Regions from separate parts of the Streptomyces sp. NPDC001401 genome, predicted to be linked through region 2. Evidence: riboswitches for the same ligand, from Rfam matches in the RefSeq annotation. Region 2 holds a riboswitch; the other holds the start of a gene.

Region 1 (4,712 bases), on a different contig from region 2:
CCGGGGTCGAGGCGACGGACACGCATGTCGCTTTCCGGACGTACTCGCAGCATGACCTCGAGGCTGCGTTTGCCATTGGGCTGGATTCGTGATCGGCGCCTAGGCGTTTGCGGGGCGCGGAGCGTTTGCGGCAACCGGTCCGTTGTGGCTGGTCGCGCCCACGCGGCGGAGCCGCATGTCGATACAGCCCCGCGCCCCTGAAGAAGGGGCAGCTACTCAGACCGCGGGGACGCAGCGGCCGTCCTCCGTGCGGTACTGCCACTTCGCGCCGCTGCGCACGAGCTCCTTCACCGCGTTGACGAAGCGCTCGACGTGCTCGTCCGGCGTCCCTGCTCCGAAGCTGACGCGGATCGCGTTGAGGGACTTCTCGCCGGGGGCGGCCTCGGGGGCGCCGCACTCGCCCTGGGTCTGCGGGTCGCTGCCCAGGAGGGTGCGGACGAGGGGGTGGGCGCAGAAGAGGCCGTCGCGGACGCCGATGCCGTACTCGGCGGAGAGGGCCGCGGCGAAGTGGGAGCTGTTCCAGCCCTCGACGACGAAGGAGATCACGCCGACCCGGGGGGCGTCGTCGCCGAAGAGCGAGAGGACCCGCACCTCGGGCACCTCGGCGAGGCCCGCCCGGACGGTGTCGATCAGGTGCTGCTCGCGGGCGACGAGGGTGTCGAAGCCGGCCTCGGTGAGCGCCTTGCAGGCCGACGCGATGGAGTAGGCGCCGATCACGTTCGGGGAGCCGGCCTCGTGGCGGGCCGCGCTCTCGTGCCACTCCACGTCCACTCCCCCGTCCTCGCGCCGCGTGACCTTGCGGCTGGCGCCGCCGCCCGCGAGGTAGGGGTCGGCGGCCTGCAGCCAGTCGGCACGGCCGGCCAGCACGCCGGAGCCGAACGGGGCGTACAGCTTGTGGCCGGAGAAGGCGACCCAGTCGACGTCGAGGTCCTGCACGGAGACCGGGTGGTGCGGGGCGAGCTGGGCGGCGTCCAGGACGATGCGGGCGCCGTGCGCGTGGGCCGCGGCGGCCAGCTCGCGGACCGGCCACAGCTCGCCGGTGACGTTCGAGGCGCCGGTGACACAGACCAGGGCCGGGCCGTACGGGTCGCGGTCGGCGAGGGCCTTCTCCAGGGTCTCCACCGCCTGCGCCGGGGTGCGCGGGGCGTTGAGGTAGGTGACCCGGGCGTCCTTCCAGGGCAGCAGGCTCGCGTGGTGCTCGGTCTCGAAGACGAAGACCTGGCAGTCGGCAGGGAGGGCCTGCGCGAGGAGGTTTAGGGAGTCCGTCGTCGAGCGGGTGAAGATCAGCTGGTCGTCGGTGCGGCAGTCCAGGAACTCGGCGACCGTCTTGCGGGCGTTCTCGAACAGGTCGGTGGAGAGCTGCGAGAGGTAGCCGGCGCCGCGGTGGACGCTGCCGTAGTACGGGGCGTAGGCCGCCACGTCGTCCCAGACGCGCTGCAGGGCGGGGGCGCTGGCCGCGTAGTCGAGCGCGGCGTAGGTGACTTCGCCGCCCGTGACGAGCGGGACGGTGACATCCCGGCCCAGAACGGGCAGCGGGGCACAAATGGCGGTGGCGACGGCAGCGGTGGAGACAGACATGGCGAACTCCTGTGAGGGGTAAGCGGAATCGCCGTACCGGACGGTGCGTCGACGGCACGGGAGAAGGTGAAGGGGGTATGCGGAGGCGGGGCTCGGCGCCCTATCGCATTCGCTTGCTCACAGAAGGCTCCCTCGATGACCAGGACCCCTGGTGTCTTTCGAGGGGCCCGCGCTTGCCGTAGACCTCGCTGCCTACGGCCTGGTCTTCACCCGGGGCACCCCGCCACGGACGGAGGGTTGCCGGACAGTCGGCCGGGGCCTCATGACTGTCACTCATGACCTGGAAAGGAACGTACGTGAAGTGATCGCGGTCCCGCAACTCGTGTCCGAACTACGGGACCGCGGTCCTCTGCTACGCGTTGCTGGCCGCCACCCAGCGCTCCAGCGCCCGCTTGGCCGCGCCGGAGTCGATCGACTCCGCCGCCTTGTCCATGCCGGCCCGGATCTGCTCGGCCAGCGTCCCGGGGCCCGGGTCGAGAGCCACGAGCGCAGCCGCCGAGTTCAGCAGTACGGCGTCACGTACGGGGCCGGTCTCGCCGTCGAGGAGGCGGCGGGCGACCTCCGCGTTGTACGACGGGTCGGCACCGCGCAGGGCCTCCACCGGGACCAGCTCGAGGCCGACGTCGCGGGGGTCGAACGACTCCTCGGTGACCTTGCCGTCGCGCACGATCCAGACGTGGGAGGTGGCCGTCGTCGTCAGCTCGTCCAGGCCGTCGTCGCCGCGGAAGACGAGGGAGGAGTTGCCTCGTTCGGCCAGGACGCCCGCGATCATCGGCGCGATGCGCGGGTCGGCTACACCGACTGCCTGTGCCTTCACCTTCGCCGGGTTGGTCAGCGGGCCGAGGGCGTTGAAGACCGTCCGGATGCCCAACTGGCCGCGAGCGGCGGCGACATGGCGCAGCGCCGGGTGGAACTTGACCGCGAAGCAGAAGGTGATGCCCGCCTCCTCCGCGACCTCGGCCACCCGCTTCGGCGTGAGGTCGAGGTTGACGCCGAGCTTCTCCAGGACGTCCGAGGCGCCCGACGCCGACGAGGCCGCGCGGTTGCCGTGCTTGACGACCTTGGCGCCGGTTCCGGCCACCACGATCGCCGACATCGTGGAGATGTTCACCGTCTTCGCGCCGTCGCCGCCCGTGCCGACGATGTCGACGGTGCGGCCCGACACCTCGATCACATTGGCGTGCTCGTACATCGCGCGGACCACGCCGGTGATCTCCTCGACGGTCTCGCCCTTGGCCCGCAGGGCGACCACGAAGCCCGCGATCTGGGCGTCCGTCGCCTCGCCGCGCATGATCCGGTCCATCGCCCAGGCCGTCGCGTCGGCGCTCTGGTCGCGGCCGGACAGCAGCGCGTTCAGTACCTCGGGCCAGGAACGGCCCGCCGCGGTGTCGCCTCCAGCGGGGGTCACAGCGCTCATAAGGCCGCTCCTGGGTGTCGTAGAAGAGTGTGAAGAAGCATGTGAACTCGTCGAAGAGTTCCGACACCCACCCTATCCAGCCCGAAGGCAAGGCGAAGGGCCCCGTCCGAACACCGGACGGGGCCCTTCTACCGTGGCTGTGGCGAGCCGCAGCGATCAGTGGTGGCCGTGGCCGCTCGTGATCTCCTTGTACTCCTCGACGGTCGGCTTCGGAATCTGGGCCTCCTCGCCGAAGTACGCCTCGCTGAGCTTGGCGCGCAGCCGCTCGGAGCCCTTGACCTTGCGCTCGACGCCGTTCTCGTCGACCGTCGGGCCGATCTCGGCCGGCTTGTACTGCTCGTGCGCCGTGAGCGTGTGCAGCGCGTCCTGGCTGAGCGGCTCGTGGACCTCGATGAACTCACCGTGCGGCAGGCGCTTGATGATGCCCGACTCGCGGCCGTGCAGCACCTTGTCCTTGTCCCGGCGCTGGAGGCCGAGGCAGATCCGCTTGGTGGCGATGAACGTGAGGACCGGCACGACGAAGAAGCCGACGCGCACGAACCAGGTGATCGCGTTGATCGACAGGTGGAAGTGCGTGGCCCACAGGTCGTTGCCGCCACCGACCATCAGCACGAAGTACCAGGAGATCCACGCGGCACCGAACGCGGTACGCGTCGGGGCGTTGCGCGGACGGTCCAGGATGTGGTGCTCGCGCTTGTCGCCGGTGACCCAGGACTCGATGAACGGGTAGACCGCGATCGCGACCAGGACCAGCGGGAAGATCACCAGCGGGATGAACACGCCCAGGACGAGCGTGTGGCCCCAGAGATTGATCTCCCAGCCCGGCATCGTACGGATCAGGCCCTCGGAGAAGCCCATGTACCAGTCGGGCTGGGCGCCGGTGGACACCTGGTCCGGACGGTAGGGGCCCATGGCCCAGATCGGGTTGATCGAGGCGATCGCCGCGATGGCCGTGATGACGCCGAAGACCAGGAAGAAGAAGCCGCCGGCCTTCGCCATGTACACGGGCAGCAGGGGCATGCCGACGACGTTGTTGTTCGTCTTTCCGGGACCCGCGAACTGCGTGTGCTTGTGGTAGAAGACCAGGATCAGGTGGCCCACCATCAGGCCCAGCATGATGCCCGGCAGCAGCAGGATGTGGACCGAGTAGAACCGGGCCACGAAGTCGCCGCCCGGGAACTCGCCGCCGAAGAGGAACATCGACAGGTACGTGCCCACGACCGGCACGGACAGGACCGCGCCCTCCATGAAGCGGACACCGGTGCCGGAGAGCAGGTCGTCCGGGAGCGAGTAACCGGTGAAGCCGGTGAACATGCCCAGGACGAGCAGCAGGAAGCCGAACAGCCAGTTGACCTCACGCGGCTTGCGGAACGCGCCGGTGAAGAACACACGCATCATGTGCACGAACATGCCCGCGAGGAAGATCAGCGCGGCCCAGTGGTGGATCTGCCGGATCAGCAGACCACCGCGCACATCGAAGGAGATGTGCAGGGTCGAGTTGAACGCCTCGGACATCATCTGACCCTGCAGCGGGATGTAGCTGCCGTGGTACTCCACCTCGTTCATCGACGGGTGGAAGAACAGCGTCAGATACACGCCCGTGAGGATGAGGATGATGAAGCTGTACATGCACACTTCGCCCAACATGAACGACCAGTGGTCGGGGAAGATCTTGCGCATGTTGGTCTTGGCCAGGGAGTAGATCCCCAGCCGGCCG
Region 2 (4,712 bases):
CGACCAGGTTCGTCACCACGAAGATCAGCGCCCCGAACGCCACCACCCCCTGGACCAGCGGGATGTCCTGGGCGGTGACCGCGGCGGCGGTCACCCGGCCAAGGCCGTCGCGGGAGAACACCGTCTCGACCACCACCGAACCGGCGATCAGCTGCCCGACCAGCAGGCCGACGACCGTCAGCGCGGGCAGCGACGCATTGCGCAGCGCGTGCCGCAGATGCACCCGCCACCGGCCGGCGCCCTTGGCGCGCGCGGTCTCCACATAAGCCTGGTCCAGTGCGGTGAGCAGGCTCTTGGCCAGCACCTGCGCGACCTGCGCGCCGGTCGGGATCGCCAGCGTCAGGGCCGGCAGCACCAGGCCCCGCAGCCCGTCGTTGCCGAACGCCGGGAACCAGTGCAGCCGGAACGAGAACGCCTCGACGAGCAACAGCCCCACCCAGAACGTCGGGACCGACACCCCCAGCGGGGGCAGCGACAGCAGCAGCTGCCGCAGCCACCGCTGCGAGGTGTACGTCGCCACCACCGCGAGAGCGCCGCCGAGCAGCACCGCCAACAGCAGTGCGGCACCAGTGAGTTGGAGTGTCTGCGGCAGCGCGTCGGCCAGCGTGGAGGTCACGGGGCGGCCCGTGGAGACCGCGTTGCCGAAGTCCCCACGTACCGCCCGGCCGAGATAGTCGGCGTACTGCACCAGCACCGGCTTGTCGAAGCCGTACTCGTGCCGCAGCGCGGCGAGCCGGGCCGGGTCGACGTCCCCCGAGTCCATCCCGGCACCGGCCATCGCGGAGACCGGGTCGCCGGGCAGGAAGTCCAGCACCAGGAACGACACCGTGTACGCCGCCCACAGCACGCCGACCGCCTGCGCCAGCCGTTTGATCACATAGCGGCGCATGCGCTAGCCGATCCAGGTGTCGTGCAGCTGGATGCGGCTGCCCGAGTCGAAGTCGAGGCTGTGCACCTTCTTCGACACGGCCAACTGGGTCTGGAGCTCCACCACCGGCACGTTGTACGCGTTCTGCACGATCAGCTTCTGCGCCTCGGCCACCAGCTGCGCGCGCTTCGCGGTGTCCGTGGTCGCGGCCTGCCCGGACAGCGCCGTATCCAGGGAACTGGCAGGCAGCCGGTAGAAGTTGGCCAGCTGGGAGGAGAAGGAGCTGCGCAGGATGTCCGGGTCGGAGCGGGTCACGTTGCCCCACACCACGTCGTAGTCACCGCGCTGGAGCGTGGTGGCGAACTCGCTGACCTGGCGCTGCCTGAGCACCACATCGATCCCGACGGCCTTCAGCTGCTGCTGGACCAGCTCCAGTGCGGGCTGGTTGGTGGCCGCGTTGGGGAACCAGGTGATGGTCAGGCTCAGCTTGTTGCCGCTCTTGGCGCGGATACCGCCGCTGCCCGCCTTCCAACCGGCCGCGTCCAGCAGGGACTTGGCCTTGGCCGCGTCGAAGGCGAGGTCCGAGGAGAGATCGGTGTAGTCGGGCGTGGTGTGCGCCAGGACGCTGGTCGCCGGCTGGGTGCCGGTCGGGAACACGGTGTCGGCGATCTGCTTCCGGTCGACGGCCGCCACGATCGCCTGGCGCACCTTCGCGTCCTTCAGCAGCGGCCGCGAGTTGTTGAGCCCGAGGCCGAACACCACGCCGGGGTTGGCCCGGCGCAGGAGGGTGACCTGACCACCCTTCAGTGCCGCCTCGTTGGCCTTGCCGACGCTGCTGATCGCGTCGACCTGCCCGGACTGGAGACTGCCGGCCCGCACTCCCGCCTCGGGCACGACCTTGAACACCAGCTTGTCCAGGTAGGCCTCGCCCTTCTTGGACCGCAGCGAGGAGCCCCAGGCGTAGCCGGTGCGCTTGGCCAGAGTGATCGACTGGTTCTGCACATACTGCTTCAGCACGAACGGCCCGGAACCGATCACGCCGTTGCTGCACTTCTGCTGCGGGGTCTTCTTCACGCTCGCCGACGACTCGATACCCAGCGAGTGGGTCGAAGTCGCTTGCAGGAACTGGGCGTTGGGCTGCTTGAAGACCACCTTGACGGTGAGCGGGTCGACCACGGTGGTGCTCTTGACCCCGCTCAGGAAGCCCTGCGCGAGGACGCCCAGGGGGCCGAGCTTCGGCACCGCGTCGAAGTTGTCCTTGACCACCTGCGCGGTCAGCTTCGAGCCGTCGCTGAAGGTGACGCCCGACCGCAGGTGGAAGGTGAACGTCGTTGCCTTGGCTTCGATGTCCCAGCTCTTGGCCAGCCACGGCACGATCTTGCCGGTCTTGGGGTCCTGGTCGGTCAGGGAGTCCACGGTCTGGCGCACCGAGTAGATGCTCTCGTTGCTGCCGACCTGCTGCGGGTCCACGCAGCCGGCGTCGGACCCCACCGCGAAGGTCAAAGTGCCGCCGGACTTCGGTTGGCCGCTTCCGCTGCCGGAGCCTTCGCCACTCGAACCGCAGGCGGTCAGCAGAACACTGGTGGTCAGAAGGGCGGCCAGGGATGCCCATCGAGAGGTGCGGAAAGACGGTCGGGACAGTCTGGAATCCGGAAGTGCTGTCACGGAGGGGTTTCTCCTACTCGTGTCACCAGGCACGGGGTGCCGTGCGAGGCACGGCCGTGCATGGGCGTGCGGCCCCGGCCGGATCGACACCGGGAACGGGGTGCGCTGTACAGACAGGGGGTCAGGGGGAGGACACCGCGAGAGGCGGCAACGGGAGAGGCGCGATGCAGCTGTGGCCGGTGACGGACGTCAGCCGGCGCCGACCGGGCTCGTCAGGCCTGACAGAAGCAGCTGGTCGAGCGCTTCAGATCGATGTGGCGTCGGCGCGAGAGCCGGGAGAACGCCGTGGCGTCGGCGAAGGAGGCGGGCAGGTCACCGCAGTGCCGCATGCCGGTCCCCCCATCTCCGGCCCCGGTTGCGGGGCCACGCGCTTGCGGGAGTCGTCGATGACCCCGCCGGGCTTTCACCTGGAGCACCCCACCGCGCGGGAGGGTTGCCGGTCAGCGAGCCAGGGCTTGACGCTGACACTCAATGCCGATCGCGATGCTACGGAGCGGTCTTGTCGTACGTCAATGCCGGAATCGGGGGGCCCTGTTCGAGAGAGCGGGGCCGTCTCACGTGCCGGGATGTGTGGCTGACACGGAGGGCGCCCTCGCCGCCCGCGCCGCCGATCTCCCGGTCCGTGGCGACCGGCCGCCCCCTACCCCTGACCACACACCTGCATCCGAGCCGTCCACCGGAGGAACTCCCCATGACGGACCGCCACACCGGCTGCCCGGTGTGCACCTCGCCCTGGAGGCCGACGGCGGCGCCCACCCCGCCGCCCAAGTGACCCCGACCGCACGGGCGGTGCGTGAGGCGGCCGTCTTCGCCGAGCACGCCGGCTTCGCCCTCGTCACCTTCGCCGGCGCGCCGCTCCCGGAACTCCAGAGCCGGGGTGTCCTCCGCACCGAGTACCGGGGCAGCACCCTGTGCGACCACCTGGATCTGCCACCGCTCGCCGCCACGCCGGTCGACTGAGCGAACGGGCTGTGCGCTCCCGCGGTCACAGCATCAGCTGTCGGCGTCGAGGGCACCTGGCTGCGGGTGCCCTCGACGCCGATCAGGCAGGGCTCACATCGTGGCGCCCGACATCGCGCGGCACATCTCGGCGGTGCGGCGACACGCCTCCGCGCAGCGCATCATCATCGGGTCGTCCGGCATGGACATACACGCCTCGGCGCACATGTCGCACGCCTTGGCGCACATCGCGCACATCTCGGCCGACATGGGTGAGCGGCGCATCATCATGTCCGCGCACATCCGGGTCATCTCGGAGCAGTCCATGACCGCGCGCATGATCTGCATCGAGGGCGCGCCGCCCATCTGCATGCAGGCGCTCATGGTCTCCTCGCACACGGCGTGGCAGGACATGCACGCCTCGACGCAGTCCTGCATCTCCTTGCTCATGGCGGTCATGGGGCCGGTCTGGGTCATGGCTCCTCCTGGGGGGTGAGGGGGCCCGGGGCGGGTCCCTTGCCCCTCGTTCTACTTCCTCTCGTGCCCGCTTGCCACGAGGCGGGCGGGAGCATTCCGTGCGTTTTTGCCCGAAGTGCCCGGACCCGGCGTGGACCGCGTCACAGGCTGGCCCAGGCGAGTGATCGACTCACCACTCGCGGTCGATCCCCCGGAGTGGGTGACATCGACTAGCACGGCCTCGACGTCTCGCTCGGCGCGATCGCAGGGCAGGCCGGGGTCGGCGCCGGCACCGTGTACCGGCACTTCCCCAGCAAGGAGATCCTGCTGGAGGCCGTACTCGTCCAGCAGGTCGACGACTTGGTGGACGCCGCACGATGGGCTGCCCGAACTGCCCCTGTGCCGGCGTTCTTCGGCTTCCTCCTCGAGGTCGTCGAGACGTCGTACGGGCGCAAGCACGCGTGTGACGCGCGGACGATGTCGCCGCGCTCACTGTCGGGTGCGGAACGATACGGGCCGCTCACCGCGACCGGACCGGCGGCACTCGCATGGTGCACCTGGCACTGGAGGGTCTGCGGAATTCCGCACCGGTCACGGAAGGGCGGGGTTGTCGTGACAGTCCCGGGACGCTGCACGCTGCACGCTGCACGCGGCGCCACGGTGTGAGGAGTGCGGGGCCCGGCTCGATGCCCGGGCCACCGGCGGCCGCGCGCGTTACTGCGGCGCGACCTGCCGACAGCGAGCACACCGCCGCCGCGTGGGAATGGCCACGGGCGTTGAGCAG

What was found. Region 2 has a riboswitch for S-adenosylmethionine ahead of ACFY10_RS21510 (putative leader peptide). Riboswitches for the same ligand answer to the same signal wherever they lie in the genome.
Region 1: it holds a riboswitch for S-adenosylmethionine, as region 2 does, so the genes downstream of both, ACFY10_RS02410 (aminotransferase class V-fold PLP-dependent enzyme) here and ACFY10_RS21510 (putative leader peptide) in region 2, are expected to answer to the same signal.

The regions. Positions count from the first base shown of each region.
Region 1 covers NZ_JBIAWI010000001.1:514,438-519,149, forward strand. The annotation lists gene ACFY10_RS02405 (Lrp/AsnC family transcriptional regulator) at 1-92, shown strand, start outside; gene ACFY10_RS02410 (aminotransferase class V-fold PLP-dependent enzyme) at 217-1,578, opposite strand; SAM riboswitch class IV at 1,743-1,859, opposite strand; gene trpD (anthranilate phosphoribosyltransferase) at 1,931-2,995, opposite strand; gene ACFY10_RS02420 (cytochrome bc complex cytochrome b subunit) at 3,152-4,712, opposite strand, start outside.
Region 2 covers NZ_JBIAWI010000006.1:61,327-66,038, forward strand. The annotation lists gene ACFY10_RS21500 (ABC transporter permease) at 1-889, opposite strand, end outside; gene ACFY10_RS21505 (ABC transporter substrate-binding protein) at 893-2,509, opposite strand; gene ACFY10_RS21510 (putative leader peptide) at 2,746-2,862, opposite strand; SAM riboswitch class IV at 2,896-3,009, opposite strand; gene ACFY10_RS21515 (hypothetical protein) at 3,104-3,493, shown strand; gene ACFY10_RS21520 (four-helix bundle copper-binding protein) at 3,587-3,949, opposite strand; gene ACFY10_RS21525 (hypothetical protein) at 4,223-4,594, shown strand.